One region of the Streptomyces sp. NPDC047017 genome, then DNA from elsewhere that is predicted to be linked to it. Evidence: riboswitches for the same ligand, from Rfam matches in the RefSeq annotation. Region 1 holds a riboswitch; the other holds the start of a gene.
What was found. A riboswitch is a leader RNA that binds a small molecule or an ion and turns the genes downstream of it on or off. The one in region 1 is predicted to bind glycine.
Positions count from the first base shown of each region.

Region 2: linked by a shared signal. The riboswitch ahead of gcvP (aminomethyl-transferring glycine dehydrogenase) and the one ahead of gcvT (glycine cleavage system aminomethyltransferase GcvT) in region 1 are both predicted to bind glycine.

Region 1 covers NZ_JBEYVW010000018.1:40,286-55,262, forward strand. Annotated here, with positions in the region: gene ABZ858_RS27205 (NAD(P)-binding domain-containing protein) at 1-616, shown strand, start outside; gene ABZ858_RS27210 (GH25 family lysozyme) at 671-1,225, opposite strand; gene ABZ858_RS27215 (L-serine ammonia-lyase) at 1,333-2,700, opposite strand; gene glyA (serine hydroxymethyltransferase) at 2,794-4,056, opposite strand; gene gcvH (glycine cleavage system protein GcvH) at 4,071-4,448, opposite strand; gene gcvT (glycine cleavage system aminomethyltransferase GcvT) at 4,608-5,729, opposite strand; glycine riboswitch at 5,888-5,987, opposite strand; partial or broken gene ABZ858_RS27235 (AAA family ATPase) at 6,654-7,253, shown strand; gene ABZ858_RS27240 (enhanced serine sensitivity protein SseB) at 7,295-8,098, shown strand; gene ABZ858_RS27245 (enhanced serine sensitivity protein SseB C-terminal domain-containing protein) at 8,170-8,964, shown strand; gene ABZ858_RS27250 (ABC transporter permease) at 9,286-10,293, shown strand; gene ABZ858_RS27255 (ABC transporter substrate-binding protein) at 10,362-12,146, shown strand; gene ABZ858_RS27260 (ABC transporter permease) at 12,257-13,255, shown strand; gene ABZ858_RS27265 (ABC transporter ATP-binding protein) at 13,252-14,349, shown strand; gene ABZ858_RS27270 (dipeptide ABC transporter ATP-binding protein) at 14,346-14,977, shown strand, end outside.
Region 2 covers NZ_JBEYVW010000004.1:455,867-470,843, reverse strand. Annotated here, with positions in the region: gene ABZ858_RS09805 (mannose-1-phosphate guanyltransferase) at 1-523, shown strand, start outside; gene ABZ858_RS09800 (DUF881 domain-containing protein) at 649-1,563, shown strand; gene ABZ858_RS09795 (small basic family protein) at 1,560-1,892, shown strand; gene ABZ858_RS09790 (DUF881 domain-containing protein) at 1,898-2,746, shown strand; gene ABZ858_RS09785 (FHA domain-containing protein) at 2,877-3,758, shown strand; gene ABZ858_RS09780 (MerR family transcriptional regulator) at 3,800-4,537, shown strand; gene ABZ858_RS09775 (bifunctional nuclease family protein) at 4,622-5,095, shown strand; gene ABZ858_RS09770 (MerR family transcriptional regulator) at 5,292-5,975, shown strand; gene ABZ858_RS09765 (DNA polymerase IV) at 6,081-7,541, shown strand; gene ABZ858_RS09760 (PRC-barrel domain-containing protein) at 7,748-8,125, opposite strand; glycine riboswitch at 8,238-8,332, shown strand; gene gcvP (aminomethyl-transferring glycine dehydrogenase) at 8,510-11,395, shown strand; gene ABZ858_RS09750 (ABC transporter ATP-binding protein) at 11,481-12,572, opposite strand; gene modB (molybdate ABC transporter permease subunit) at 12,688-13,527, opposite strand; gene modA (molybdate ABC transporter substrate-binding protein) at 13,530-14,360, opposite strand; gene ABZ858_RS09735 (molybdopterin-dependent oxidoreductase) at 14,574-14,977, shown strand, end outside.

The DNA.
Region 1 (14,977 bases):
CACCCGACGGCTCACCGCCCTCGGGCACGACGTCACCGTGGCGAACTCACGCGGACCCGAGACCCTCGCGGCACTGGCCGAGGAGACCGGCGCGCGGCCTGTGCGGGCCGAGGAGGCGGCACGCGGCGCCGAGGTCGTCGTGGTCACCGTGCCGCTCAAGGCGGTCCCCGGCCTGCCGTCGGGCCTGCTGAAGGAGGCCGCCGAGGACGTGGCCGTGATCGACACCGGCAACTACTACCCGCAGCGGGACGGCCGGATCGCGGAGATCGAGGACGACGGCCTCACCGAGAGCCGCTGGAGCGCCCGGCACCTGGGCCACACCGTGATCAAGGCGTTCAACGGGACGTACGCCCAGGACATCCTGGAGCGGCCCCGCCCGGCCGGCGACCCCGACCGCATGGCGCTCCCGGTGGCCGGCGACGACCCGGCGGCCAAGGCGACGGTACGGGCGCTGATCGACGAGCTGGGCTTCGACACGGTGGACTCCGGCACCCTCGACGAGTCCTGGCGCCAGCAGCCCGGCACCCCGGTCTACGGGCTGCGCGCGGGCACCGCGGCCGTCACCGAGGCCCTGGCACAGGCGTCCCCGCAGCGCCCGGCCGACTTCCGGGCCTGAACGGCGGCTTAAGGCCCTGAGCGGGCGGGGCGGCCTCACGAACCGCCGCCCCGCCTACGCCTTCGCCCAGTCCCGCAGCGCGTCCGCACTGCCGAAGTTCGCCACATCGGTGTCCTGCGGATCGTCGGTGTACTGGTGGAAGAGCCACTTGGCCTTGATCCGGGGGTGACCGGCCTTGACGTAGTCGGCGATCCACAGGCCGTCGCCGGCGTAGGAGGTGGTGTCGACGGTCAGCCAGAAATGCCGGTTGGTGTAGAGCACCACCCGGTTGTGCGGCCGCAGTTGCTTCACCTTGCGGATGAACAGGTCCTTCTCGGCGTTGGACGCGTGGGTGCCGGCGCTGGTGCTCTCCCAGTCGACGGCGAGGACGTCACCGGCCTTCTCGGGCGCGTGCGCGACGAAGTACGCGGCCTGGGCGTCGATGTCGCCGGGCCACAGGAAGTGGTAGAAGCCCAGGACCAGTCCGGCGTCGCGGCCGTGCTTGGTCTGGGCGGTGAGCTTGGAGCTGATGTACGAACGGCCCTCCGTCGCCTTGATGAAGACGAAGGAGAGGCCGTGCGTGCCGTAGCTCGCGGACTGATAAGCGCTCACATCGATGCCACGCAGCATGCAAACTCCCTGAAGTGCCGTGGGGAAGGAGTCCTCCCCTGGGTTGTGCCCGCTCTCCCCGGCACTCGACCCCTTCAGGACGGCCGAACATCAGTCCGGGTCGCCGCTCAGCACTCGATGATGTTCACCGCCAGCCCGCCCCGCGCCGTCTCCTTGTACTTGACCGACATGTCCGCGCCGGTGTCCTTCATGGTCTTGATGACCTTGTCCAGGGAGACCTTGTGGGAGCCGTCGCCGCGCAGGGCCATGCGGGCCGCGGTGACGGCCTTGACGGCGGCCATGCCGTTGCGCTCGATGCACGGGATCTGCACCAGGCCGCCGACCGGGTCGCAGGTCAGGCCGAGGTTGTGCTCCATGCCGATCTCCGCGGCGTTCTCCACCTGCTCGGGGGTGCCGCCCATCACCTCGGCCAGCGCGCCCGCCGCCATCGAGCAGGCCGAGCCGACCTCGCCCTGGCAGCCGACCTCGGCGCCGGAGATGGAGGCGTTCTCCTTGAAGAGCATCCCGATCGCGCCGGCCGCGAGCAGGAAGCGGACCACGCCCTCCTCGTCGGCGCCGGGGATGAAGTTGATGTAGTAGTGCAGGACCGCGGGGATGATGCCGGCCGCGCCGTTGGTCGGCGCGGTCACCACCCGGCCGCCGGCCGCGTTCTCCTCGTTGACCGCCATCGCGTAGAGGGTGATCCACTCCATCGCGCGGGAGGCCGCGTCGCCCTCGGCGCGCAGCTGGCGGGCGGTGACGGCCGCGCGGCGGCGCACCTTGAGGCCGCCCGGCAGGATGCCCTCACGGGACATGCCGCGCGTCACGCACGCCCGCATCACCTGCCATATCTCCAGCAGGCCCGCGCGGATCTCGTCCTCGGTGCGCCAGGCCCGCTCGTTCTCCAGCATCAGCGCGGAGATCGACAGCCCGGTCTCCTTGGCCAGGCGCAGCAGCTCGTCGCCCGTGCGGAACGGGTACTTCAGGACCGTGTCGTCCAGCTTGATCCGGTCGGCGCCCACCGCGTCCTCGTCCACGACGAAGCCGCCGCCCACCGAGTAGTACGTCTTGGCCATCAGCTCGGCGCCCGAGGCGTCGTACGCCCACAGGGTCATGCCGTTGGCGTGGTAGGGCAGGGCCTTGCGGCGGTGCAGGACCAGATCGTCGTCGAAGGAGAAGGCGATCTCGTGCTCGCCCAGCAGGTTCAGACGGCCCGACTCCTTGATCTTCTCCACCCGCTCGTCGGCGTGCTCCACGTCGACCGTGCGGGGGGAGTCGCCCTCCAGGCCGAGCAGCACCGCCTTCGGGGTGCCGTGGCCGTGGCCGGTCGCGCCGAGCGAGCCGTACAGCTCCGCGCGCAGCGACACGGTCGGCTCCAGCAGCCCTTCGCCGCTCAGCCGGCGGGCGAACATGCGGGCCGCGCGCATCGGGCCGACCGTGTGGGAGCTGGACGGGCCGATGCCGATCGAGAACAGGTCGAAGACCGAGATGGCCACGGAGACTCCTCAAAGCGGGGGTGGTGCTGGGGCGGCGCCGGCCGGGGCGCGGCGCGGTGGGTCTCACCTGCGCGGCGCGCCCCGGGGGCGTGGTTACTTGTTCAGACCCGGGTACAGCGGGTGCTTGTCGGCCAGGGCCTTCACCCGGGCCGCCAGTGCCTCGGCGTCGTAGGACGGCTTCAGCGCCTCGGCGATCACGTCCGCGACCTCGGTGAAGTCCTCGGCCGTGAAGCCGCGGGTGGCCAGGGCGGGCGTGCCGATCCGCAGCCCGGAGGTGACCATCGGCGGCCGGGGGTCGTTCGGGACCGCGTTGCGGTTGACCGTGATCCCGACCTCGTGCAGCCGGTCCTCGGCCTGCTGGCCGTCCAGCTCCGAATGGCGCAGGTCCACCAGGACCAGGTGCACGTCGGTGCCGCCGGACAGCACGTCCACGCCCGCCGCCCTGGCGTCCTCCTGGACCAGGCGCTCCGCCAGGATGCGGGCGCCCTCCAGGGTACGCCGCTGGCGCTCCTTGAAGTCCTCGCTCGCGGCGACCTTGAACGAGACCGCCTTGGCCGCGATCACGTGCTCCAGCGGGCCGCCCTGCTGACCGGGGAAGACCGCGGAGTTGATCTTCTTGGCCAGCTCGGCCGTGGACAGGATCACACCGCCGCGCGGGCCGCCCAGCGTCTTGTGGGTGGTGGTGGTGACCACATGGGCGTGCGGCACCGGGTTGGGGTGCAGGCCCGCCGCGACCAGGCCGGCGAAGTGCGCCATGTCGACCATGAGGTACGCGCCGACCTCGTCCGCGATCCGGCGGAACGCGGCGAAGTCCAGCTGCCGGGGGTAGGCCGACCAGCCGGCCACGATCAGCTTCGGCTTGGACTCCTTGGCCAGCTTCTCCACCTCGGCCATGTCGACCAGGCCGTCCTCGCCCACGTGGTAGGCGACGACGTCGTAGAGCTTGCCAGAGAAGTTGATCTTCATGCCGTGGGTCAGGTGCCCGCCGTGCGCGAGGTTCAGGCCCATGATCGTGTCACCGGGCTTGAGCAGCGCGAACATCGCGGCCGCGTTGGCCTGGGCGCCGGAGTGCGGCTGCACATTGGCGTGCTCGGCGCCGAACAGCGCCTTGATCCGGTCGATGGCGATCTGCTCGACCACGTCGACGTGCTCGCAGCCGCCGTAGTAGCGGCGGCCTGGGTAGCCCTCGGCGTACTTGTTGGTGAGGACCGAGCCCTGCGCCTCCATGACCGCGACCGGGGCGAAGTTCTCCGAGGCGATCATTTCGAGGGTGGACTGCTGGCGGTGCAGCTCGGCGTCGACCGCGGCGGCCACGTCCGGGTCCAGCTCGTGCAGGGGGGTGTTGAGGACAGTCATCTCCGCGTCCCCTCTCAGCCCGCGTTCTGGGCGGTGTACTCGGCGGCGGAGAGCAGGTCGTCCGGCTCGTCGGTGACGCGCACCCGGAAGAGCCAGCCGTCCTCGAAGGGCGCGGAGTTCACCAGGGACGGGTCGTCCACCACGTCCTGGTTGATCTCGGTGATCTGACCGCCGACCGGGGAGTAGAGGTCGGAGACCGACTTGGTCGACTCCAGCTCACCGCAGGTCTCGCCCGCGGCCACCGTGGAACCGACCTCCGGGAGCTGGGCGTAGACGACATCGCCGAGCGCGTTGGCCGCGAACTCGGTGATGCCGACCGTCGCGACGCCGTTCTCGGCGGGCGACAGCCACTCGTGCTCCTTGCTGTAGCGCAGCTGCTGGGGGTTGCTCATGGCCTGAATTCTCCTGTACGCGGGGGAGTGCTGGTGGATGAGGGACTGCGGGAAACGCTGGTGGGCGGCGGAACGTGCCCGGGGTCACACCCGGGCACGCCGGAGGGCGGACGCGTCAGGGCCTGACGCGGCGCGGCCCCGCCGGGCCGGGACCAGTGTCTACTTCCGCCGCTTGTAGAACGGCAGTGCCACGACCTCGTACGGTTCGTGGTTGCCCCGGACGTCCACGCCGACCCCCGGCGTGCCCGGAGCGGCGTGCGCGGCGTCCACGTAGGCCATGGCGATCGGCTTGCCCAGGGTGGGGGAGGGGGCGCCGGAGGTGACCTCGCCGATCACCTCGCCGCCACAGACGACGGAGTACCCCGCGCGCGGGACGCGCCGGCCCTCGGCGACCAGGCCGACCAGGACCCGGGGCGGCTGCGCGGCGGCCCGCTCGGCGGCGGCCCCGAGCGCCTCGCGCCCGACGAAGTCGCCCTCCTTCTCGAACTTGACCACCCGGCCGAGGCCCGCGTCGAACGGGGTGAGCGCGGTCGTCAGCTCGTGCCCGTACAGCGGCATGCCCGCCTCCAGGCGCAGCGTGTCCCGGCAGGACAGGCCGCACGGGACCAGGCCGACGCCCTCGCCCGCCCCGGTCAGCGCCTGCCACAGCGCGGGCGCGTGCTCCGGCTCCACAAACAGCTCGAAGCCGTCCTCGCCGGTGTAGCCGGTGCGGGCGATCAGCGCGGGCACCCCGGCGACCATGCCGGGCAGGCCCGCGTAGTACTTGAGGCCGTCCAGGTCGGCGTCGGTCAGGGACTTCAGGATGCCCGGGGACTCGGGGCCCTGGACGGCGAGCAGCGCGTAGGCGTCCCGGTCGTCGCGGACCTCGGCGTCGAAGCCGGCCGCCCGCTCGGTGAGCGCGTCCAGCACCACCTGGGCGTTGGAGGCGTTGGCCACGACCATGTAGCGGGTGTCGGCCAGCCGGTAGACGATCAGGTCGTCCAGGATGCCGCCGTCCTCCTGGCAGATCATGGTGTAGCGGGCGCGGCCGGTGCCGACCGAGCCGATGTTGCCGACCAGGGCGAAGTCCAGCAGGGCGGCGGCCTGCGGGCCGGTGACGGTGATCTCGCCCATGTGGGAGAGGTCGAAGAGACCGGCCCGGGTGCGCACGGCCAGGTGCTCGTCGCGCTCGGAGCCGTAGCGCAGCGGCATGTCCCAGCCGGCGAAGTCGGTCATCGTCGCACCGAGCGAGCGGTGCACCGTGTCCAGCGCGGTGTGACGGAGGGGCGCGGAACTGCTCATCGGTCGGTCTCCAAGGCGATGGGGGCGAGGACAGGACTCGTGTCCTCCCCATCTGTCATCGGAACCTGAGAGGTTCGCCATGACCGCCGGCATGCGGACGGTCACGGTTTGCACCTTGGGTGGGGCCGCTGCGGCAGCGGCCCGCTTTTCAGATGTGCCTCGCCCGCGCGGTAACGGGGCCTGAGAGATTCAAGGGAGGGACTTGCTCCTTCGGCGCCCCAGCGAGACGACTGCTGGGAACTCTCCCGCGCGGATTCAAGCGGCCGGTATGCAGTTGGCGCGCACATCATTGCACGCCCGGCGCGCTCGCGGCAGGGCCGCATCCGTAACCGTCCTGTGGCAGAACGCGCACGACAGCGACGGGCGCCACGCATTACCTTCTCTTTACGCTCGATGGGAAGGTGACCGTCACCGCCCCGGGGGAGGAGGACGAGGGTGGACAGGACCGCGCCGGCGTACGCCACGACCCGGGCGCCCGCCCTGCCCGCACCGACAGGGACCCCGGCCCGCGACAGGGACGGCGAGCCCCCGACGCCCGTGGCCCGCGACCTGCGGGAGCACTCCGTACCCGTGGCCCGTGACCTGCGGGAGCCTCCCGGCCCCGTGGCCGGCGATCCGGGCGAGCACCCGGCTCCCGCCGTTCGCGCCCCGCGTGAGCGCCGGGTTCCCGGCGTCCGTGACCTGCGGGCGCATTCCACGCTCGGCGTCCGCGACCTGCGGGAGCCTCCCGCGTCTGTGGCCGGTGAGCCGGGCGAGCACCCGGCTCCCGCCGTTCGCGCCCCGCGTGAGCACCCGGCTCCCGGCGTCCGTGACCTGCGGGAGGATTCCACGCCCGTCGTCCGAGACCTGCGGGAGCCTCCCGGGCCCGTGGCCGGCGAGCCGGGCGAGGGTCCCGCCCCCGTGGTCCGCGCCCCGCGCGAGCACCCCGCTCCCATGGTCCGCGACCTGCGCGACCGCCCCGGCCGCGCCCCGCGCGAACTGCTCTTCGGCCCCCGTGACCTGGCCGTCGTCACCGGGCTGCCGGGCAGCGGCAAGTCCACGCTGATGGACCGCGCGGTGCCCGGGGCGCGGATCGACTCCCAGGACGTGCGCGACCGCTTCGACGCCCGCCTCGCCCGCCGCCTGCCCTACGCCCTCTACCGCCCCCTGGTCCGCCTCGCCCACTACGCCGCGCTGCGCCGCGCCCTGCGCGCCGGCGGGGGTGTCGTGGTCCACGACTGCGGCACCCAGAGCTGGGTGCGCGCCTGGCTGGCCCGCGCCGCCCGCCGCCGCGGCGGCACCCTCCACCTGATCCTGCTGGACGTCACCCCCGACGCCGCGCTGAGCGGCCAGCACCGGCGCGGCCGGCGCGTCTCCCGCTACGCCTTCGCCCGCCACCGCCGCACCGCCGGCCGCCTGGTGCGCGCGGCGGAGCGCGGCGAGGTGCCCGCGGGCTGCGGCTCGGCCGTGCTGCTGGACCGCGCGGCCGCCGGCGAGCTGCGCCGCATCGCCTTCGCCGGCCGGCCCGCCGCCGGCACCCGTTAGCCTTTCGGTCACAGCAGTGGTGACCGGCAGGCGGTAGGCAGATGGACTTCCCGGCGGACTTCTCCGCGGACATCCCGGGGGACTTCCCGGTACAGACGCACCCCCATCCGCACGGCGGATGGCCCGGCAACGAGCTGGAGGAGGTGCTCTCGGCCGCCCTCGGCATCCCGGCCGCCGGCGGCCGGATCACCGAGGTGCTCGCCCGCAGCTTCCTGTGGGTGCCGCTGCCCAACGGCCGCGGTCCGCACGGCGGTCCGCTCGACCTGCCCACGCTGGACCTGGACGGCCAGGTGTACGTGCCGGTCTTCAGCTCCGAGGAGCAGCTGCGCCAGGTGGCCGGCGGGCACCTGCCGTTCACCGTCGCGCCCGCGGTCGAGTTCGCGCGCGGGCTGCCGGCCCAGGTCGGCATCGCGCTCAACCCGGACGGCGTGGCCGGCCTCCCGCTGCCCCCGCCGGCCGTGGCCGAACTGTGCCGGGCGGGCCGCACCGAGCTGGACGGCCCCGCGAGCGGCGGCCGGGTCCGCCTCTTCGAGCCCGACTGGCAGGACGAACCGGTGGACTTCCTCGCCGCCGCCTCGGCCGAGTTCGCCGGCACCGGGGTGGTCCGCACGGCCCGCCGCTGCCTGGCCGCCGTGGAGACGGCCGACCCGGTGATGTTCGTCGGCGTCGAACTCTCCCCGTGGGACGGCGACCTGCGCGCCCTCCCGCTGGACGCGCTGGGCCGCGCCCTGGCCCAGGCCCCGGCCCCCTGGCCGGTCAACCTGATCCTCCTGGACATCACGGACGACCCGGTCGCCGACTGGATGCGGGAGCGGGTCCGGCCGTTCTACCAGTACGGTCACTGAAACACGGGCGGCCTTTAAGCTGGACCCACGGCTCGGTCGAGACCTTGGTTGCATGGAGGGGCGGTAAAAGGGTGAGCGCCAGCGACACCGCGGCCGGGCATGTGGAGCAGACGCTCCGCCAGGTGAGGCCCGGACGCTACGACGCCTACGAGGCGCTGCTGCGCGCCCTGGCCACCCCCGCCTCCGGCCAGATCTGGATGCTGCTGTGGCACGGCCAGGCCGGCTCCCCCGACGCCCGGTACGGCCTCATGGAGGTCGGCGGCCACGGCTACGCCCCCTGCGTCACCTCCGCCCAGGAGCTGTCGGCGAGCGGCTGGATGCGGTCCTACGAGGTGGCCGAGGGCCTGGACGTCGCCCGCACCCTCTACCCCGACCACTACGGCCTGTGGCTGAATCCGCACGCCCCGGGCGGCGGCGTGGGCATCCCCTGGCTGGACCTGCGGCGCATCGCCACCGGCCTGGACCGCCAGCCGGCCGGACCGCTCAGACTCTCCGAACCGGCCGTCGAGGTACCGCAGTTCTACGCCCTGCTCACCCAGGCCGCCCACCGCACCCCGGCGCTGCGCTCGCTGCGCCGGGCCTGGGTGCAGCCCGCGCTCGGCTCGCCGTACCTCGCCATCGGCCTGGACGTGTACGACACCTCGCCGCCGGCCGTCGACTCGGTGCGGGCGATGATGCAGCAGTCGGTGGCGGCCGTCCCCGAGGGGCTGCCGGTGTCGACCGTGGCGATGTCCGACGAGTTCGACCCGGTGGCGATGTGGCTGCGCGCCCACGCCCGCCCCTTCTACGACCGCGAAGCCCACGGCGGCTTCGGCGGGCACCCGGCGGGCGGCTACGGCTACCCGCCGGCCGGCGCGGGTCTCTGACCGGGCGCACCCCGCCGCCGTGGACGGCGATCGCGCTCCGTGACCTTCTTCGCGCGTAGATGAGGGTGGAAGGTCCGGTTCTGGCCGGGAAACCGCCGACTGGCCCGCGTCCGCCCCCCGTTACCCACTGTCCGGATAACGGAACCCCCCGGCCCGCATCACGTTTGCGCATCCTTTCACCGCCAAGTCTGGCAACAGATCACCCCGTCATTGAAGACTCCCGCAACAAGGGGCGTTCGCCCCTGCGTACGACGGACTGATCACGCCGCCACAGCGGCAAGTGCGGGCCGGCCACCGCCGGTTGAGAGGGGTCCCTGCCTAATGACGGCACCATTGCACGAGCCGACCGCGGAAGCGGCCCCGGGCGCCGCCGAGGAGGCGTCGGCCGCCACCACGGGCGCCGAGGCCGTTCAGGGCCGTTCCCTGGGCCGGATCGCCTGGGAGCGCCTCAAGCGGGACAAGCTGGCCCTGACGGGTGGCGTGGTCGTGCTCCTGCTCATCGTGGTCGCGGTGTTCGCGCCGCTGCTCGCCAAGCTGATCGGGCAGGACCCGGACGCCTACCACGAGAACCTGATCGACCCGCTGTTCAGCACGCCCACCGGATCCCTGGGCGGCATCAGCGGCGACCACCTCCTCGGCGTCGAGCCGGTCAACGGCCGCGACATCTTCGCCCGCATCCTCTACGGCGCGCAGATCTCCCTCCTGGTCGGCTTCCTGTCCGCCCTGGTCGCCGTGGTGCTGGGCACGATCCTCGGCATCCTCGCGGGCTTCTTCGGCGGCTGGGTGGACTCGCTCGTCAGCCGCGTCATGGACGGCCTGCTGGCCTTCCCGCAGCTGCTGTTCATCATCGCCCTGGTCTCGGTCATGCCCGACAACATGCTGGGCCTGACCGGTTCGAGCATGCGCGTGGCCGTGATGGTCCTGGTCATCGGCTTCTTCGGCTGGCCCTACATCGGCCGCGTGGTGCGCGGCCAGACGCTCTCCCTGCGGGAGCGCGAGTACGTGGAGGCGGCGCGCTCGCTGGGCGCCGGGCGGTTCTACATCCTGTTCAAGGAGCTGCTGCCCAATCTGGTCGCCCCCATCATCGTGTACACGACGATGATGATCCCGACGAACATCCTCACCGAGGCGGCCCTCAGCTTCCTGGGCGTGGGCGTCAAGCCGCCCACCGCCTCCTGGGGGCAGATGCTCTCCAGCGCGATCGACTACTACGACTCGGACCCGATGTACATGATCATCCCGGGTGTGGCGATCTTCATCACCGTCCTGGCCTTCAACCTCTTCGGCGACGGCGTACGCGACGCGCTGGACCCCAAGGGCTCCCGCTGAACCGCCGTAACCAAGCGACCCGTGGCGCTTACCCGGGGTCTCTCATCAAATCCGGAGGAACCGAGATCGTGACTACCCAACGCACCTCAAAGCGGCGCAAGCAGGCGCTCGCCGCTGCGGCCGTGGTCGCCGGGCTGCTGACCACGGCGGCGTGCGGCGGCGGCGACGGCGACTCGAAGAGCGGCGCGGCCGGCTTCGACGCGGCGAACAACAAGGTCGTCAACGCTTCGGCGGTCAAGAAGGGCGGCGAACTGCGCTACGGCGGCACCCAGGACGCCGACTCGTGGGACACCACCCGCGGTTACTACGGCTTCATGTGGGACTTCTCGCGCTATTACAGCCGCCAGCTGCTCACCTACAAGACCGAGCCGGGCGCCGCCGGCGCCGAGCTGACGCCGGACCTGGCGACGGCCATGCCGAAGGTCTCCACGGACGGCAAGACGTACACGTTCTCGCTGCGCGACGGGATCACCTGGGAGGACGGCAAGCCGATCACCTCCAAGGACATCAAGTACGGCATCGAGCGCGTGTGGGCGCAGGACGTCCTGTCCGGCGGCCCGATCTACCTGAAGAGCGCGCTGGACCCCAAGAGCACCTACCCGGGCCCGTACAAGGACACCTCCGCGGACCACCTGGGCCTGAAGGCGATCGAGACGCCGGACGACAAGACGATCGTCTTCCACCTGCCCACGGCCAACTCCGACTTCATCCAGATGCTGGCGCTGACCTCGGCCTCGCCGGTCCGCCAGGACAAGGACACCAAGTCGAAGTACGGCCTGCACCCGTTCTCCTCCGGGCCGTACAAGTTCGACTCCTACGACCCGGGCAAGAGCCTGGTCCTGTCCCGCAACACCAACTGGAAGGCGTCCTCGGACCCGGTCCGCAAGGCGTACCCGGACAAGATCTCGCTCAAGCTGTTCACCAACGCCAACGACCTGGACCAGCGTCTGATCAACGGCGACTTCGACGTGGACATCAGCCAGACCGGCATGTCCCCGCAGGGCCGCCAGATCGCCCTCAAGCAGCACAAGGGCAACCTGGACAACCCGCTCTCCGGCTTCATCCGGTACGCGGCCTTCCCGCAGAGCGTCAAGCCGTTCGACAACGAGCACTGCCGCAAGGCCGTCATCTACGGCTCGGACCACGTGTCGCTGCAGACCGCCCGCGGCGGCCCGATCGCCGGTGGTGACATCGGCACCAACATGCTCCCGCCGTCGGTGGCCGGCTCCGAGGGCCAGAAGTACGACCCGTACAACATCGCCGGCTCCGGCAAGAACGGCGACGTCGCCAAGGCCAAGGAAGAGCTGAAGGCCTGCGGCCAGCCGAACGGCTTCAAGACCACCATCGCGGTGCGCAACAACAAGCCGGTCGAGGTGGCCACCGCCCAGTCCATGCAGGCGTCGCTGAAGAAGATCGGCATCACCGCCGACATCTACCAGTACGACGGCTCGCAGTACTCCGGCATCATCGGCAGCCCCAGCAACGTCCAGAAGAAGGGCTACGGCATCATCATCATGGGCTGGGGCCCGGACTTCCCGACCGTCCAGGGCTACGGCGTGCCGCTGTGGGACAGCCGCTCGATCCTGCAGAGCGGCAACAACAACTTCGCCCTGATCAAGGACAAGTCGATCGACGGCCTGTTCGACCAGTACAGCACCACGCTGGACGAGGGCAAGAAGAAGCAGATCGCCACGGAGATCAACCACAAGGTCATGGAGGGCGGTTACTACCTGCCCTTCACCTTCGAGAAGTTCCTCAACTGGCGCTCCTCGCGTCTGGCCAACGTGTACACGACGAACGCGTACAGCGGTTACTACGACTTCGTCAACCTCGGCCTGTCCTCCACGAAGTAAACCCGGCACACCCGCCGAACGGCTCGAAAGGCAGGTGAAGGCCGGCGCGGCGTGATCGCGGGCCACCGGAAGACCTCCGGTGGCCCGCGGTCCGCGGCGGGCCGTTAGCTGTGCTCGCTTACCTCATCAGGCGGCTGTTCGCCGCCGCAGTGATGCTGGTGGTCATCGTCGTGGTGGTCTTCAGCATCTTCTTCCTCGTCCCCAAGTGGGCGGGCGTCGACATCGCCCTGAGCTTCGTGGGCAAACAGGCCGACCCGGCCGCCGTCGAGGGGGTCCGGGAGAAGCTGGGCCTGGGCGATCCGATCTACTCGCAGGTCTGGGAGTTCTTCAAGGGGATCTTCGCCGGCCGCACCTACTCCGGCGGCGGCGACGTCATCCACTGCTCCGCGCCCTGCTTCGGCTACTCCTTCCACAGCGAGCAGGCCATCTGGCCGGTGCTCACCGACCGCTTCCCGGTGACCCTGGAACTCGCGCTCGGTGCCGCCGTGCTGTGGCTGGTCTTCGGCCTCTCGGCGGGTGTCCTGTCCGCGCTCAAGCGCGGCAGCCTGTGGGACCGCGGCGCCATGGTCGTCGCCCTCAGCGGCGTCTCGCTGCCGATCTACTTCACCGGCATGCTCACCATGGCGATCTTCGTCTTCGGGCTGAAACTCTTCGAGGGCCAGTACGTACCGCTCAGCGACAGCTTCACCGGCTGGTTCGGCGGCATGATCCTGCCCTGGATCACCCTGGCCTTCCTCTACGCGGCGATGTACGCGCGCATCACCCGGGCCACCATGCTGGAGGTCCTCGGCGAGGACTACATCCGCACCGCCCGCGCCAAGGGCCTGCGCGAGCAGACCGTCATCGGCAAGCACGCGATGCGCTCCACCATGACCCCGATCCTGACCATGCTCGGCATGGACCTCGGCGCCCTGATCGGCGGCGCGATCCTCACCGAGACCACGTTCAGCCTGCCCGGCCTCGGCCAGGCCGTGCTCAACGGCATCAGGACCCAGGACCTGCCCATCATCCTGGGCGTCACCCTGATCACCTCCCTCGCGGTGCTCGTCGCCAACCTCGTGGTGGACGTCCTGTACGCCGTGATCGACCCCCGAGTGAGGCTCGCATGACCGACCTCAGCAAGAGCGGGGCCGCGGTGGGCGAGCCCACCGGCGCCTCGCCCGCCCCGAGCGCCTTCCTGGAAGTGCGCGACCTGAAGGTCCACTTCCCGACCGACGACGGCCTGGTCAAGTCCGTCGACGGGCTCAGCTTCCAGCTGGAGAAGGGCAGGACCCTCGGCATCGTGGGCGAGTCCGGCTCCGGCAAGTCGGTGACCTCGCTGGGCATCATGGGCCTGCACACCGCCGGCCAGTACGGCAAGCGCAAGGCGCGGATCTCCGGCGAGATCTGGCTGGACGGCACCGAGCTGCTGGGCGCCGACCCCGACCAGGTGCGCAGGCTGCGCGGCCGGCAGATGGCGATGATCTTCCAGGACCCGCTGTCCGCGCTGCACCCGTACTACACGATCGGCCAGCAGATCGTGGAGGCGTACCGCGTCCACCACGACGTCGACAAGAAGACCGCCCGCAGGCGCGCGGTCGAGATGCTCGACCGGGTGGGCATCCCGCAGCCGGACAAGCGGGTGGACAGCTACCCGCACGAGTTCTCCGGCGGTATGCGCCAGCGCGCGATGATCGCGATGTCGCTGGTCAACAACCCCGAACTGCTCATCGCGGACGAGCCGACCACGGCCCTGGACGTCACCGTGCAGGCGCAGATCCTCGACCTCATCCGGGACCTGCAGAAGGAGTTCGGCTCCGCGGTCATCGTCATCACCCACGACCTGGGCGTCGTCGCCGAACTCGCCGACGACATCCTGGTGATGTACGGCGGCCGGTGCGTCGAGCGCGGCCCCGCCGAGCAGGTGTTCTACGAGCCCCGCCACCCCTACACCTGGGGCCTGCTCGGCTCGATGCCGCGCCTGGACCGCGAGCAGCAGGAGCGGCTCATCCCGGTCAAGGGCTCACCGCCCTCCCTGATCAACATCCCCTCCGGGTGCGCCTTCAACCCGCGCTGCCCGTACGCCGACGTCCCCAAGGACGACGTGACCCGTACGGTGCGCCCCGAGCTGACCGAGGTGAGCGGCGGGCACTGGGCCGCCTGCCACATGTCGCGGGAGCAGCGGGAGCGGATCTGGACCGAAGAGATTGCGCCGAAGCTGTGAGCGAGAACGCCAAGGACGAGGCAGTGGTCATCCCTGCGCAGAGCGACGGCGACGAGACCGGGGCCGAGGGCGCCGGACCGGCCACCCGCACGGCCGGAACGGCCACCCTCACCAAGGAGGCCGCGCCCGGCGAGGTGCTGCTGAAGGTGACCGGGCTGCAGAAGCACTTCCCCATCAAGAAGGGCCTGTTCCAGCGCCAGGTCGGAGCCGTGCGCGCCGTCGACGGCCTGGACTTCGAGGTGCGCTCGGGCGAGACCCTGGGGGTGGTGGGCGAGTCCGGCTGCGGCAAGTCGACGATGGGCCGGTTGATCACCCGGCTGCTCGAACCCACCGACGGGCGGGTCGAGTTCGAGGGCAAGGACATCACGCACCTCGGGGTGAGCGGCATGCGCCCGATGCGCCGCGATGTGCAGATGATCTTCCAGGACCCGTACTCGTCGCTGAACCCGCGGCACACCATCGGCACCATCGTCGGCGCCCCCTTCCGGCTCCAGGGCGTCGAGCCCGAGGGCGGGATCAAGAAGGAGGTGCAGCGGCTGCTGTCGGTGGTCGGGCTCAACCCCGAGCACTACAACCGCTATCCGCACGAGTTCTCCGGCGGCCAGCGCCAGCGCATCGGCATCGCCCG
Region 2 (14,977 bases), on a different contig from region 1:
GCTGCCGGTGACGACGACCCGTATCGCCGAGCAGGTGGCCGCGTACCACGGCACCCAGGTCGAGTGGACGACCACGTCCCCCGACGACCTCACGCGCGTCGGCGGCGAGGAGGGCACGGTCTTCGGCGGTGACGGCAAGGGCGGGTTCATCGTCCCGGAGTTCAGCAGCGTCTACGACGGCACGGCCGCCTTCGTACGGCTCATCGGGCTGGTGGCGCGCACGCAGCTCACGCTCAGCCAGATCGACGCGCGGATCCCGCGCGCCCATGTCCTCAAGCGGGACCTGGCCACTCCGTGGGCCGTCAAGGGCCTGGTGATGCGCCGGGTCGTGGAGGAGGCCGGGGACCGGTTCGTCGACACGACGGACGGGGTGCGGGTCGTGGAGACCGACGGCCGCTGGGTCATGGTGCTGCCCGACCCGGCCGAGGCGGTCACCCATCTGTGGGCCGAGGGCCCCGACGACGCCTCCGCGCAGGCCCTGCTCGACGAGTGGTCGGCGGTCGTCGACAGCGCCGGACGGTAGGCCCGCGTTCCGCCGCGAGGGCGGGACCGACACCACGCGCGCGTGCCGGACAGGCTCCTCGGAGGGGCGCCTGTCCGGCACGCCGGTGTGGGGCCGTTCGGAGGAGTCGGCCGCGGCGTGCGACGATGTGCGGCATGCCGCAGCAACCCCCCGTTCGGAGCACCCCCGTGCGGCCGTCCCGCCCGGACGCCTCCATGTCGTTGATCACCAACGTCATGGACCACAGCCTGGACGACGGTTACGCCGAGGCCGCCGCGCGGAAGAAGTCCGCGGGCGAGGGCGGATTGCCGAAGACGCTGCGGGCGCGCCTGGGGCTGGCCGCCGGCCTGGTCCTCGCGGCCCTCGTCGTGACCGTGGGGGCGGCCCAGGCACGGGTGGCGGCGCCGGTCGTGGCCAAGGAGCGCCAGGAGCTGATCGACCGCATCGACCGGGAGACGGCGGCAGCGGACAAGCTGGAAGGCAACGTCGACACACTCCGCGACGACGTCAGCGCCCGGCAGCGCCAGGCGCTCAGGCGGAGCGGGGGCGACGACGGGGCCGAACTGGCCGGGGTCCTCGCGGGGGCCACCGATGTGCACGGCCCCGGGGTGAAACTCGTCGTGAACGACGCCAAGGAAGCCACCGGCGGCGGCACCGGCAATCCGCGCGAGACCTCGGGCTTCTCCGACACCGGGCGGGTGCGCGACCGGGACATGCAGCGCGTCGTCAACGGGCTGTGGCAGTCGGGCGCCGAGGCGGTCGCCGTCAACGGGCAGCGGCTGACCGCCCTGTCCGCGATCAGGGCGGCCGGGGACGCCATACTGGTCGACAACAGGCCGCTGGTGCCGCCGTACACGGTGCTGGCGGTGGGGGACGGGCAACGGCTGAGCAGCCGGTTCCAGGACAGTCCCGACGGGCTGTACCTGAACGCCCTCCAGGACAACTACGGCATCCGGACCAGCATCTCCGTGGAGAGCGATCTCCGGCTGCCCGCAGCACCGAGTGTGATCGTACGTACCGCACGGCCGAGCGCCGGGACATCTGGGAAGGGCACATCGTGATCGCCGTACTGGGCCTCGTCGTGGGAGTGGTGGCCGGACTGTTGGTCCGGCCCGAGGTTCCGGCGGTCGTCGAGCCTTATCTGCCGATCGCCGTCGTGGCGGCGCTGGACGCCGTCTTCGGCGGGCTGCGGGCCATGCTCGACGGCATCTTCGACGACAAGGTCTTCGTCGTGTCGTTCCTGTCGAACGTGGTGGTGGCCGCGCTGATCGTCTTCCTGGGCGACAAGTTGGGTGTGGGCGCCCAGCTGTCCACGGGTGTCGTGGTCGTCCTCGGTATCCGGATCTTCTCCAACGCCGCGGCGATCCGACGGCACATCTTCCGGGCGTGAGCGGGATGAGCCGGCAGGAGGAACTGCCCGAGAACAGGCTCCGCAAGGAGCTGCCCGCGGAGGTCCCGGCGCAGGCGACCGGTCCCGTGGACGCTCCCGGCAGGGGGAGCGGCAGCGGCGGCGGCCCCGAGCTGACGGGCCGTCGGCGGCTGGTGAAGGGGCTGTGGCCGCCGCGCTTCACCCGAGCCCAACTCGTCGTCGCCGTACTGCTGTTCGGGCTGGGCTTCGGCCTCGCGATCCAGGTCGCCTCCAACAGCGACAGTGACAGCGCGCTGCGCGGGGCACGCCAGGAGGATCTTGTGCGGATCCTCGATGAACTGGACGACCGTACGCAGCGTCTTGAGGACGAGAAGCAGGGTCTCGAAAAGCAGCGCCAGGAGCTGGAGAGCAGCTCGGACCAGGCCGAGGAGGCCCGCAAGCAGACCGCCGAGAAGGAGAAGCAACTCGGCATCCTGGCGGGCACGGTGGCCGCGCAGGGGCCCGGCATCACGGTGACGGTCGAGGACACGAAGGGGACGGTCCGGGCGGACATGCTGCTCGACGCGATACAGGAGCTGCGCGCGGCCGGTGCGGAGGCGATCCAGGTCAACGGTGTGCGCGTGGTCGCGAGCACCTATCTGACGGACTCCGGCAAGAGCGTCGACGTCGACGGGAACAAGATCAACGCTCCGTATCGTTTCCAGGTCATCGGCAAGCCGCAGGACCTCGAACCGGCGCTCAACATCCCGGGAGGCGTGGTGCAGACTCTGGAGAAGGAGCAGGCCACGGTGTCCGTCGAGCGTTCGGGCAAGATCGTTGTGGACGCCTTGCGAGCGGCGAAGCAGCCTGACTACGCTCGGTCGTCCTCCCGGTGAACCGGGGGTGCATGGCCGCGGTCCGGCAGGGGCATGAGGTTGCGGGGGGTCGGCGCACCGATTGGGTGGTGCGTGGTGGAAACTGTCTGGTGGATACGGACGTTGTGAGGATGTCCGGGTCGACCGGTGTATGCAGTCAGGGTTCGTCCTGCCCCACGGGCGGGTTTGTTTCGGTCAAGGGGAATCGCCCGTGAAGTTGTTTGCGAAGTTGTTCGGCAAGAGCGCGCGAGACGGCGGCGAGAACGCGACCGCCCGCCATCGCGCACAGCCCGACGCGGAGAGCCAGCGTCCGCTGTTCCGGGATCAGGTCCCGGGCGGTGACATTTCCGGCGCTCCGGGCGCGCCGTCGGTTGACCCTGCCCAGGCGGGCGGCATAGGTTTCGGCCAACCGTCGACCTCAGCAGGTACGGGCGGAGGGTTCGCCGCCGGCCCGTACGCGTCCCATGCCCCCGGTGGGCAGCCGCGGCAGGAGGATCCGTCCATGTCGGCCCTGGTGTGTACGAGGTGCGGCAACCGCAACGCGGAGAACAGCCGCTTCTGCTCCAACTGCGGCGCGCCGCTGAGGCCGGGCGCGGTGCCGGAGCGTGCGGCGGAGACGACGTCCACGATCTCCATCTCCGGTCTTGAGGCCTATGACGCGGAGGCGACCGGGCAGACGCCGATGCTGTCGCCGGAGGCGCAGGCGGCCGTCGACGCGCTGCCGCTCGGCTCGGCGCTGCTGGTGGTGCGGCGGGGACCGAACTCCGGCAGCCGTTTCCTGCTGGACGGCGAGCTGACCACGGCCGGGCGTCATCCGCAGAGCGACATCTTCCTGGACGACGTGACGGTCTCGCGCCGCCATGTGGAGTTCCGCCGCAGCCCGGACGGGTCGTTCACGGTGGCCGACGTCGGCAGCCTGAACGGGACGTACGTGAACCGGGAGCGGATCGACCAGGTCGCGCTGTCCAACGGCGACGAGGTGCAGATCGGCAAGTACCGGCTGGTCTTCTACTCGAACCGGCAGGGCTACTGACCGCCCCCGGACCCGGTCCGGGGGAACCCGAGGGAAGGTCCATGCTTCATACACCGAGCGGCGGTGCGGGCCACGGCACCGCCGCCGCGGACAGTGGGCTGATGAGCATCGGCGCGGTGCTGAACGCGCTGCGTGACGAGTTTCCCGAGGTCACCATCTCCAAGATCCGCTTTCTGGAGTCGGAGGGGCTGGTGGAGCCGCGGCGCACCCCCTCGGGGTACCGCAAGTTCAGTGTGGGGGACGTCGAGCGGCTCGCCCGGGTGCTGCGGATGCAGCGGGACCACTATCTGCCGTTGAAGGTGATCCGCGAGTACCTGGACGCGGTGGAGCGCGGCGAGGCGGTGCAGCTGCCGATGCTGGGGCGGCAGCGGGACGGGGAGGCCGTGCCGATGTCCGCCGAGACACCGGTGGCGTCCCGGATCGCCCGGGCGGACCTGCTCGCGGCGGCGGGCATCGAGGAGCGCGACCTGGCGGAGTGGGAGTCCTACGGGTTGCTCACTCCGCCGGCGGACGGTGTCTACGACGCCGAGGCGGTCACCGTGGCCTCGCTCGTGCACGAGCTGGGGCGCTACGGCATCGAGCCCCGTCACCTGCGGGTGATGAAGGCGGCCGCGGACCGGGAGGCCGGCCTGATCGACCAGGTGGTGGCCCCGCTCAGGCGGCACCGCAACCCGCAGACCAGGGCGCACGCCGAGGCCCGCGCGAAGGAGCTGGCGGCGCTCGCGGTCAAGCTGCACGCGGCGCTGGTGCAGAGCGCGCTCGGGGTGCGCCTGCCCTGAGTGGCGGGGTGCGCGGCGGCCGGATCGGCCCCGCGTCGTGGGCCCGACTACCCAAACGTGTCGGGCACGGCCTAGGGTTGCTGTGTGAACGAGCTCGATGTCGTAGGTGTCCGGGTCGAGATGCCCTCCAACCAACCGATCGTGCTCCTGCGCGAAGTGGGAGGCGACCGCTACCTCCCCATCTGGATCGGGCCGGGGGAGGCGACGGCGATCGCCTTCGCCCAGCAGGGCATGGCCCCGGCGCGGCCGCTGACCCACGACCTGTTCAAGGACGTGCTGGAGGCGGTCGGCCAGGAACTCACCGAGGTGCGCATCACGGACCTGCGCGAGGGCGTCTTCTACGCGGAGCTGGTCTTCGCCAGCGGGGTCGAGGTGAGCGCCCGTCCCTCCGACGCCATAGCGCTGGCGCTGCGCACCGGTACGCCGATCTACGGCAGCGACACGGTGCTCGACGACGCGGGCATCGCGATCCCGGACGAGCAGGAGGACGAGGTGGAGAAGTTCCGCGAGTTCCTCGACCAGATCTCGCCGGAGGACTTCGGCACCAGTAATCAGTGAAACGCTGACATATGCCACCGGCCGACCCGTGCGTCCGGCGGTTTCCGGGAGGCCATTCGGCTAGCCTTTCCCCGCGATGGGGCACGGGAAACCACTCTCAGGGTGATTATCACTCGGCGTGCCGAGTGTGGCGATCGTTGACGCACCCCCGGTGACTGCCTACCGTCGAGAAGGCAGGTCAAGGACGGAGGTCGGCGTGAGAAGCAGCGGCGACGGTACGGCTGGGGGTGCCCCCGGACGCGGTGTCGGGGGAAGCGGTCCGTGCCCTTCCCCCGGCTCACGGCTCCGCCCGGACAGGGGATACCCCCTGCACGGCGACCCGGCCGACCAGGCCCCGCAGCGGCCGACGGCGGTGCCCGTCGGCGAAGAGGGGACGTCCATGGGGTCCGAGGAGATCGGCTACCGCGGCCCGACGGCCTGCGCGGCCGCCGGCATCACCTATCGGCAGCTCGACTACTGGGCCCGCACCGGCCTGGTCGAGCCCAGCGTACGGCCCGCCCACGGCTCGGGCACCCAGCGCCTGTACAGCTTCCGGGACGTCGTCGTCCTGAAAATCGTCAAGCGGTTCCTGGACACCGGTGTGTCGCTGCAGAACATCCGCACCGCCGTCCAGCACCTGCGCGAGAGCGGCTTCAACGACCTGGAGCGCATGACGCTGATGAGCGACGGCGCCACGGTCTACGAATGCACCTCGCCCGACGAGGTGCACGCGCTGCTCCAGGGCGGCCAGGGCATCTTCGGCATCGCCGTCGGCGTGGTCTGGCGCGATGTGGAGGGCGCGCTGTCCCAGCTGCACGGCGAGCGCGTGGACACGGGGGAGACCCTGGTGGGCCACAACCCCGGGGACGAGCTGGCCCGGCGCCGCAACCGGGCGGTCTGACCGGCCTCCGGGCGGCTCCCGGGGGCGGCTTCCGGCCCGCCGCGGCGCGGCCGGACCGGGCCCTGCGCGAGGGCATTGTCAGTGGTGTGGTGCAGCATCGGAGGTGTGAGGGCCACGCCGACGATCCTGCATCTCGACATGGACGCCTTCTTCGCCTCGGCGGAGCAGGCGTCCAAGCCGAGCCTGCGCGGGAAGGCGGTCGTCGTGGGCGGCCTCGGGCCGCGCGGTGTGGTCGCCACCGCGTCGTACGAGGCCCGCGTCTTCGGGGTGCACTCGGCGATGCCGATGGCCCAGGCGCGGCGGCTGGCGCCGAACGCCGCGTATCTGGTGCCCCGCTTCGGCTTCTACCGGTCCATCAGCGGGCAGGTGATGACGCTGCTGCGGGCGCTGTCGCCGCTGGTGGAGCCGCTCAGCCTGGACGAGGCCTTCGTGGACCTGGAGGCCGGCGGGGCGGCCCGGGACGCGGACTCGGCCCGGCTGGCGGGCGCGCGGCTGCGCGCCGACATCCTGGCCGTCACGGGACTGACCGGATCGGTGGGGCTGGCCGCCTCCAAGATGCTCGCCAAGATCGCCTCCGAGCAGGCCAAGCCGGACGGGCTGGTGCTCATCGAGCCCGGCACCGAACGCGCTCTGCTCGGTCCGATGTCCGTACGGACCCTGCCGGGCGTGGGGCCGGCGACGGGCGACCATCTGCGGCGGGCCGGGATCCACACCGTCGACGAACTCGCCGAGGCGGGCGAGGACGAGCTGGTGCGGCTGCTGGGCAGGGCGCACGGGCACGCGCTGCACGCCATGGCGATGGCGCACGATGAGCGACCCGTCGTGGCGGAGCGCGAGACCAAGTCGGTGTCCGTGGAGGACACCTACGACGTGGACATCCACGACCGGACGCGGGTGGGCCTGGAAGTGCAGCGGCTCGCGGACCGGTGCGTGCGGCGGCTGCGCGAGGCCGGGCTGTCGGGGCGGACCATCGTGCTGAAGGTGCGCCGGTACGACTTCTCCACGCTGACCCGTTCGGAGACGCTGCGCGGGCCCACCGACGACCTGGCGGTGGTCCGGGAGGCGGCGGCCCGGCTGCTGGACTCCGTGGACACCACCGGCGGTGTACGGCTGCTCGGCGTGGGGGTGTCCGGGCTCGCGGACTACACGCAGGAGGACCTGTTCGCGCAGGCGGCCGGGGAGCGGGCGGCGGCTGGTGAAGGGGCGGCGGCCGGTGAGGGGGCGGGCCCTGCCGAGGAGCCGGCGGACCAACCGGCGCGCGAGGAGGCGGCGCCCGCCGAGCGGCGCTGGGCCGCGGGCCATGACGTGCGGCACGCCGAGCACGGGCACGGCTGGGTGCAGGGCAGTGGCATCGGCAGGGTCACCGTCCGCTTCGAGACACCCCGGTCGGCGCCGGGGCGGGTGCGGACCTTCCGCGTGGACGATCCGGCCCTGGAGCCGGCCGAGCCGCTGCCGCTGGTGCGGCGAAGACCGGAGGAGCAGGGCGGTGTGGCCGGTGGCGTGGCCGGTGCGGTGGCGGCGGGTGAGGGCGAGGGGGCTGCCACGGCCGCTCTGGGGGCGCTGTGAGGTGACCCGAGGTGCCACCTGGAGCCCTGGCGGGCTCCGGGGGCGTGCGGGGGGCGTGTGATCCCGGGTCGCGGCCGGTCTGCCGGTGCGGGTGAGTCGGCGAGGTGGAACCTCGGTCGCGGCCCGGGGGTCGGTGGTCCCGATGCGGGAGGAGGCGGACGAGAGGGACGTACACGGGTCGGGCGAGCGGGCGAAGGGTCCTGGGGTCAGGCCTCCTCGGAGCCGGAGCCGGCCAGTCTGCCGAAGTCGTGGTCCGGGAGGGCCGGGGCAGGGCCCACGTCGAGGCCGTAGTGGTGGTAGAGCTGCAGTTCCTGCTCCGGGGAGAGGTGGCGGCCCACGCCGAAGTCGGGGGCCTCCTTGATCAGTGCCCGGTCGAAGGGGACGCGCAGGGTGCCCTCGACCAGCTCGCTGGGCTCCAGGGGCACGAAGGCGTCCCGGGAGAACAGGCCCGTGCGTATGGCCGCCCACTCCGGCACACCGGTCGCGTCGTCGAGGTACACCTCGTCCACCGTGCCGATCTTGTTGCCGTTGCGGTCGAACGCCTTGCGGCCGATCAGGTTGCGCGGATCGATCTCGGTCAGCACGGTCCCTCCACGTGGTCGCAACTCATCCGTAAGCACTACGAAAGAGCACATTCGGTCCTGCGGCCACTCGAACACCGCCGCGGAGCCCGCTGGTACGCTGGCAAACGGCTGCTGACCCCGTGCGGGAGAGTCCTCCGGAACCACCGGAGGCGCCGAAGGAGCAAATCCTCCCCGGAATCTCTCAGGCCCACGTACCGCACGGACGAGGTCACTCTGGAAAGCAGGGCGGTTGCCGACGGCTTCCGCTCTCACCGACGGTGAAAGCCGGGCGCCCTCGGGTGGTCCGGTGAAGCTCTCAGGTCGAGATGACAGAGGGGGAGGCCGCCGGGACATCCACGCCGTGGTGTCCCCCGAAGGTCGCGTCAGACCAGGAGGCCCTCCACCATGACCGCCCAGCGCATTCCGCTCTCCGAGCTCGAACAGGGCATCCCCTTCGAGCAGCGCCACATCGGGCCCGACCAGGAGGCGCGGGCCAAGATGCTCGCGCAGGTCGGCTACGGATCGCTCGACGAGCTGACCGCCGCCGCGGTCCCGGATGTGATCAAGAACGCCAAGGCGCTCGATCTGCCCGGCGCGCGCACCGAGGCCGAGGTGCTGGCCGAGCTGCGCACCCTCGCCGACCGCAATCAGGTCCTCGGCTCCATGATCGGCCTCGGCTACTACGGGACGTTCACCCCGCCGGTCATCCTGCGCAACGTCATGGAGAACCCGGCCTGGTACACGGCCTACACCCCGTACCAGCCGGAGATCTCGCAGGGCCGCCTGGAGGCCCTGCTGAACTTCCAGACCGTGGTCGCCGACCTCACCGGCCTGCCGACCTCCGGCGCCTCCCTCCTGGACGAGGGCACCGCCGCGGCCGAGGCGATGTCGCTGTCGCGGCGCATGGGCAAGAACAAGAAGGGCCTGTTCCTGGTCGACGCGGACGCGCTGCCGCAGACCATCGCCGTCATCGAGACCCGCGCCGAGCCCGCCGGCGTCGAGGTCGTCGTCGCCGACCTCAGCGACGGCATCCCGGCCGAGCTCGCCGGACGCGAGATCAACGGCGTGCTCCTGCAGTACCCGGGCGCCTCCGGGGCCGTACGCGACCTGAAGCCCGTCATCGAGCAGGCGCACGGACTGGGCGCCCTGGTCACCGTGGCCGCCGACCTGCTCGCCCTCACCCTGCTGAAGTCCCCCGGCGAGCTGGGCGCGGACATCGCCGTGGGCACCACCCAGCGCTTCGGCGTGCCGATGGGCTTCGGCGGACCGCACGCCGGCTACATGGCGGTGCACGAGAAGTTCGCCCGCAGCCTGCCCGGCCGCCTGGTCGGCGTCTCCGTCGACGCCGACGGCAACAAGGCCTACCGCCTCGCCCTGCAGACCCGCGAGCAGCACATCCGCCGGGAGAAGGCCACCAGCAACATCTGCACCGCGCAGGTGCTGCTCGCCGTCATGGCCGGCATGTACGCCGTCTACCACGGCCCCGAGGGCCTGAAGGCCATCGCGCAGCGCACCCACCGCTACGCCGCGGTGCTCGCCGAGGGCCTGAAGGCGGCCGGCGCCGAGATCGTCCACGGCGCCTACTTCGACACGCTGACCGTCAGGACGCCGGGCCGGGCCGCCGAGGTCGTCGCCGCCGCCCGCGAGGCCGGTGTCAACCTGTACCCCGTCGACGCCGACCACGTCTCGATCGCCTGCGACGAGACCACCACGCGGGCGCAGCTGCGTACCGTGTGGACCGCCTTCGGCGCCGACGGCGACATCGACGCGCTGGACGCCGCGGCGGCCCCGGCCCTGCCCGAGCCGCTGCTGCGCACCGACGCCTACCTCACCCACCCCGTCTTCCAGCAGTACCGCTCCGAGACCGCGATGCTGCGCTACCTGCGCCGGCTCGCCGACCGCGACTACGCGCTCGACCGCGGCATGATCCCGCTGGGCTCCTGCACCATGAAGCTCAACGCGACCACGGAGATGGAGCCGGTCACCTGGCCCGAGTTCGGCCAGCTGCACCCCTTCGCGCCCGCCGAGCAGGCGCGGGGCTACCTCACGCTCATCCATGAGCTGGAGGACCGGCTCGCCGAGGTCACCGGTTACGACAAGGTCTCCCTCCAGCCGAACGCCGGCTCCCAGGGCGAGCTGGCCGGCCTGCTCGCCGTGCGCGGCTACCACCGCGCCAACGGCGACGAGCAGCGCACCGTGTGCCTCATCCCGTCCTCCGCGCACGGCACCAACGCGGCCAGCGCCGTGATGGCCGGCATGAAGGTGGTCGTGGTGAAGACCGCCGAGGACGGCGAGATCGACGTCGCGGACCTGCGGGCCAGGATCGAGCAGCACCGCGACCAGCTCGCCGTGCTGATGATCACCTACCCGTCCACGCACGGTGTGTTCGAGGAGCACGTCGCCGACATCTGCGCCCAGGTGCACGAGGCCGGCGGCCAGGTCTACGTCGACGGCGCCAACCTCAACGCCCTGGTCGGCGTCGCCAAGCCGGGCCACTTCGGCGGCGACGTCTCGCACCTGAACCTGCACAAGACGTTCTGCATCCCGCACGGCGGCGGCGGCCCCGGCGTCGGCCCGGTGGCGGTGCGCGCGCACCTCGCGCCGCACCTGCCCAACCACCCGTTGCAGCCGGAGGCCGGCCCGGAGAGCGGGGTCGGCCCGATCTCGGCCGCGCCCTGGGGCTCGGCGGGCATCCTGCCGATCTCCTGGGCCTATGTGCGGCTCATGGGCGGCGAGGGCCTCAAGCGGGCCACCCAGGTCGCCGTGCTGTCCGCCAACTACATCGCCAAGCGCCTGGAGCCGCACTTCCCGGTGCTCTACACCGGCCCCGGCGGCCTGGTCGCGCACGAGTGCATCATCGACCTGCGCCCGCTGACCAAGGCGACCGGCGTGAGCGTGGACGACGTGGCCAAGCGCCTGATCGACTACGGCTTCCACGCGCCGACGATGTCCTTCCCGGTGGCCGGCACGCTGATGATCGAGCCGACCGAGTCCGAGGACCTGGCCGAGCTGGACCGGTTCTGCGACACGATGATCGCGATCCGCGCCGAGATCGACAAGGTCGGCTCCGGCGAGTGGCCCGCCGAGGACAACCCGCTGCGCGGCGCCCCGCACACCGCCGCAGCGCTCGGCGGTGACTGGGAGCACGCCTACAGCCGCGAGGAGGCCGTCTTCCCGGCCGGTGTCTCGGTGGCCGACAAGTACTGGCCGCCGGTGCGCCGCGTCGACCAGGCGTTCGGTGACCGGAATCTGGTCTGCTCCTGCCCACCGCTGGACGCGTACGAGGACTGAGCGGATTCGCGCGAAATCACCGAAGGGGCCCTGCCCCGGCCTGCCAGGGCCGGGGCAGGGCCCCTTCCGGTTGTCCGCCTGCTGTTCAGGCCGGGTAGGCGTGGGTCTGCGCCGCCTTGACGGCCGCCCAGACCTCCGCGCCCGGTTGCAGGCCGAGTTCGGCGGCGGCGACGGTGGTCAGATCGGCGGCGAGGGCCAGTTCGCCGGTGAGGTCCGCGCGGATCCGGTCGCCGTGCGTCTCCAGCCCGGCCACCTCGCAGCGCCACAGATTGCGGGCGCTGGAACCGGTGGGGCGCTCCCGGTGCAGGGTGACCGCGCCCGGCGGGAAGGCGACGAAGGCCGGTCCTGACAGGTCCTCGGTGGTGGCGAGGGCGGTGCCTGACTCCAGCCGTACCAGATGCCCCTCGGCCCGTCCGCGGTACAGGTTCAGGCCGACGAGCTGCGCGATGTAGTCCGTGCGCGGACGGCGGGCGGTCTCCGCGGGCGTGCCCTCCTGCACCACCCGGCCGTGTTCCACGACCACCAGCCGGTCGGCCAGCACCATCGCGTCCAGCGGATCGTGCGTGACCAGCACGGCCGCGGCCTCGAACTCGGCGAGGTGCCGGCGGAGCTGGGCGCGCACCTCCAGGCGGGTGCGGGCGTCCAGGGCGGCGAGCGGCTCGTCCAGGAGCAGCAGCCGGGGCCGGGTGGCCAGCGCGCGGGCGAGGGCGACCCGCTGGGCCTGGCCGCCGGAGAGCCGGCGGGGCTTGGCCCCGGCGTGGTCGGCCAGGCCCATGCGCGCCAGCCATTCGGCGGCCTGGGCGCGGGCCTCCGCCTTGGCCACGCCCTGGCAGCGCGGCCCGAAGGCCACGTTGTCCAGGGCGGACAGGTGCGGGAAGAGGAGGTAGTCCTGGAAGACGACCCCGACGGGGCGCTTCTCGGGCGGGGTCCTCTCCAGCGCGGCGCCGTCCAGGCGCAGCCGGCCGCCGGTGAGCGGGATCAGGCCGGCCAGGGCGCGCAGGGCGGTGGTCTTGCCGGCGCCGTTCGGGCCGAGCAGCGCGACGACGTCGCCGGGGGCGGCGGTCAGGGACACGTCGAGACGGAAGCCGCCGCGGTCGACGACGAGGTGGGCGTCGAGTCCGTCACCGGGCGCGCCGGCGGCACGGACGCCGCCGCGGGTCTCGTCGATGTCGGTCATGAAGTGATCGTCCAGGATGCGGGGCGGTTCGGGGAAGGGGATGCGGTCCGGGGCACCTTGAGCGCGGCGCGGGCCACCTTGCGTGTGGCACGGGGCACCGGGAACGCGGCGCGGGTCATGAGGACGCCGTCATCCAACGGTCCCGCAGACCGGCGAGGACCGCGATCGACACGACCAGCAGCACCAGGCTCAGGGAGATCGCCGCGTCCGGGTCGTCCTGGAGGGCCAGGTAGACGGCGAGCGGCATGGTCTGGGTGCGGCCCGGGAAGTTCCCGGCGAAGGTGATCGTGGCGCCGAACTCGCCGAGCGCCCGCGCCCACGCCAGCACCGCGCCGGCCGCGATACCGGGCGCGATCAGCGGCAGGGTGACCCGGCGGAACGCGGTGAAGCGGGACGCGCCGAGCGTGGTGGCCGCCTCCTCGTAGCGCGGGTCGGCGGCGCGCAGCGTGCCCTCGACGCTGATGACCAGGAACGGCATGGCCACGAACGCCTCCGCGACCACCACCCCGGCCGTGGTGAACGGCAGGGTGATCCCGAACCAGGAGTCCAGCCACTGCCCCACCACGCCGTTGCGGCCCAGCGCCAGCAGCAGCGCCACACCGCCCACCACCGGCGGCAGCACCAGCGGCAGGGTCACCAGGGCCCGTACGAAGCCGCGCCCGGGGAAGTCGGTACGGGCCAGCAGCCAGGCCAGCGGGACGCCGAGCACCAGGCTCACGCCGGTGGCCAGGGTGGCGCTGATCAGAGAGAGCTGGAGCGCCTGCCACACCGCGGTGCTGGTCAGCTGGTCCGGCAGGCTGCGCCAGGGCGCGCGGACCAGCAGGGCGAGCAGCGGCAGCAGCAGGAACGCCAGGCCCACCAGCGCGGGCAGCAGCAGCGGCAGCGGCGCGCCCCGGAAGGCACGCCGGTGCCGCGACCCGCTCTTCGGGGTCGCGGCACCGGCTTCGTCGGTCACGGTCACGGCTTGAGGAAGCCGGCCTCGGCCAGCACCTTCTGGCCCTCGGCCGACCGGACCAGCTCGATGAACGCCTTGGCCGCCGCGGCGTTGGGGGCGTTCTTGAGCGGGGCGATCGGGTAGTCGTTGACGGCCTTGGCCGACTCGGGGAACTCCACGCCCTCCACCTTGTCACCGGCCGCGTGCACATCGGTCTTGTAGACCACGGCCGCGTCGGCCTCCTTCAGCTCCACCTTGGTCAGGGCGCTCTTGACGTCCTGCTCGTAGGAGACGGGGGTGAGCTTGAGGCTGCTGGCGTCGAGGGCCTTCTGGGCGGCGGCGCCGCAGGGCACGGTCTTGTCGCACAGCACGACCTTGAGCCCGGACTTGGTGAGGTCCTTCAGGGAGGCGACCTTGTCCGGGTTGCCCGGCAGGGTCGCGATCTCCAGCTGATTGCGGACGAAGGTGACGGGCGCGGCGGCCTCGTCCTTCTTGTCCGTCACGGTCTTCATCGTCTTGGCGCTCGCCGCGGCGAACACGTCGGCGGGGGCGCCGCTGGTGATGCTGGCGGCGAGGGTGTCACTGCCACCGAAGTTGAAGGACACCTTGGTGCCCGGGTGCTGCTGCTCGAACTCCTTGCCCAGCGTCGTGAAGCTCTCCTTCAGCGAGGCGGCGGCGAAGACCGTCACCGTGCCGGACAGCTTCGGGGCGGAGGACGTGGTCGATCCGGACGACGGCGAGGAGTCGTCGGAGGAGGACTTGGACGAGGAGGAGCAGGCGCTGAGGGCCAGCAGTGCTGCGGCTCCCGCGCCGGCCACCTGCAGCGTCCGGGTCCGGCGCATGGAACGGGTCATCAAGGGTCCACTCCTCTGGTTCTGCACGAAGAAACAAGCTGTCGCGCCCTGGCACGGCCGTGCGGGGCCGTGTGCCGATGATACTGCCGCAACTACAAGGCGTAAGTCTGCTGTTGCATCGCATGAGCTGCGGTTCTCCGTTTTCCGGGTCGCATGTGCGTTTGTACGGAGCCGCCGTGCGGGTACGGACCTGCCACAAGGAGGTGGTGGCCCGTGCCGCTCGCGGAACTCGTCCTGGCCGGTGACCTCGCCCGGCCGGTGCGCCTGACCGTCGCGGACCTGCTCGGCTGGCCGCAGCACCGGGCCCGGGTGAGCTTCGAGTGCGCCACCAGCGGCGTACGGCACCACTGGTTCGCCGGACCGCGGCTGTACGACGTGCTGGCCGCCGCCGGACCCGGCTTCGACCCGGCCCGGCGCAAGGACCGGCTGCGGTTCCTGATCGCCGTCGCCGGTGCCGACGGGCACGGCACGCTGCTGTCCTGGGCGGAGATCGACCCGGACTTCGCCGACGCGCCCGTGCTGCTCGCGGTGGCCGTCGACGACACCCCGCTCGACCGGACCGGACCCCAGCTGGTGCTGCCCCAGGACCGGTGCGGCGGGCGGTACGTCAGCGGCGT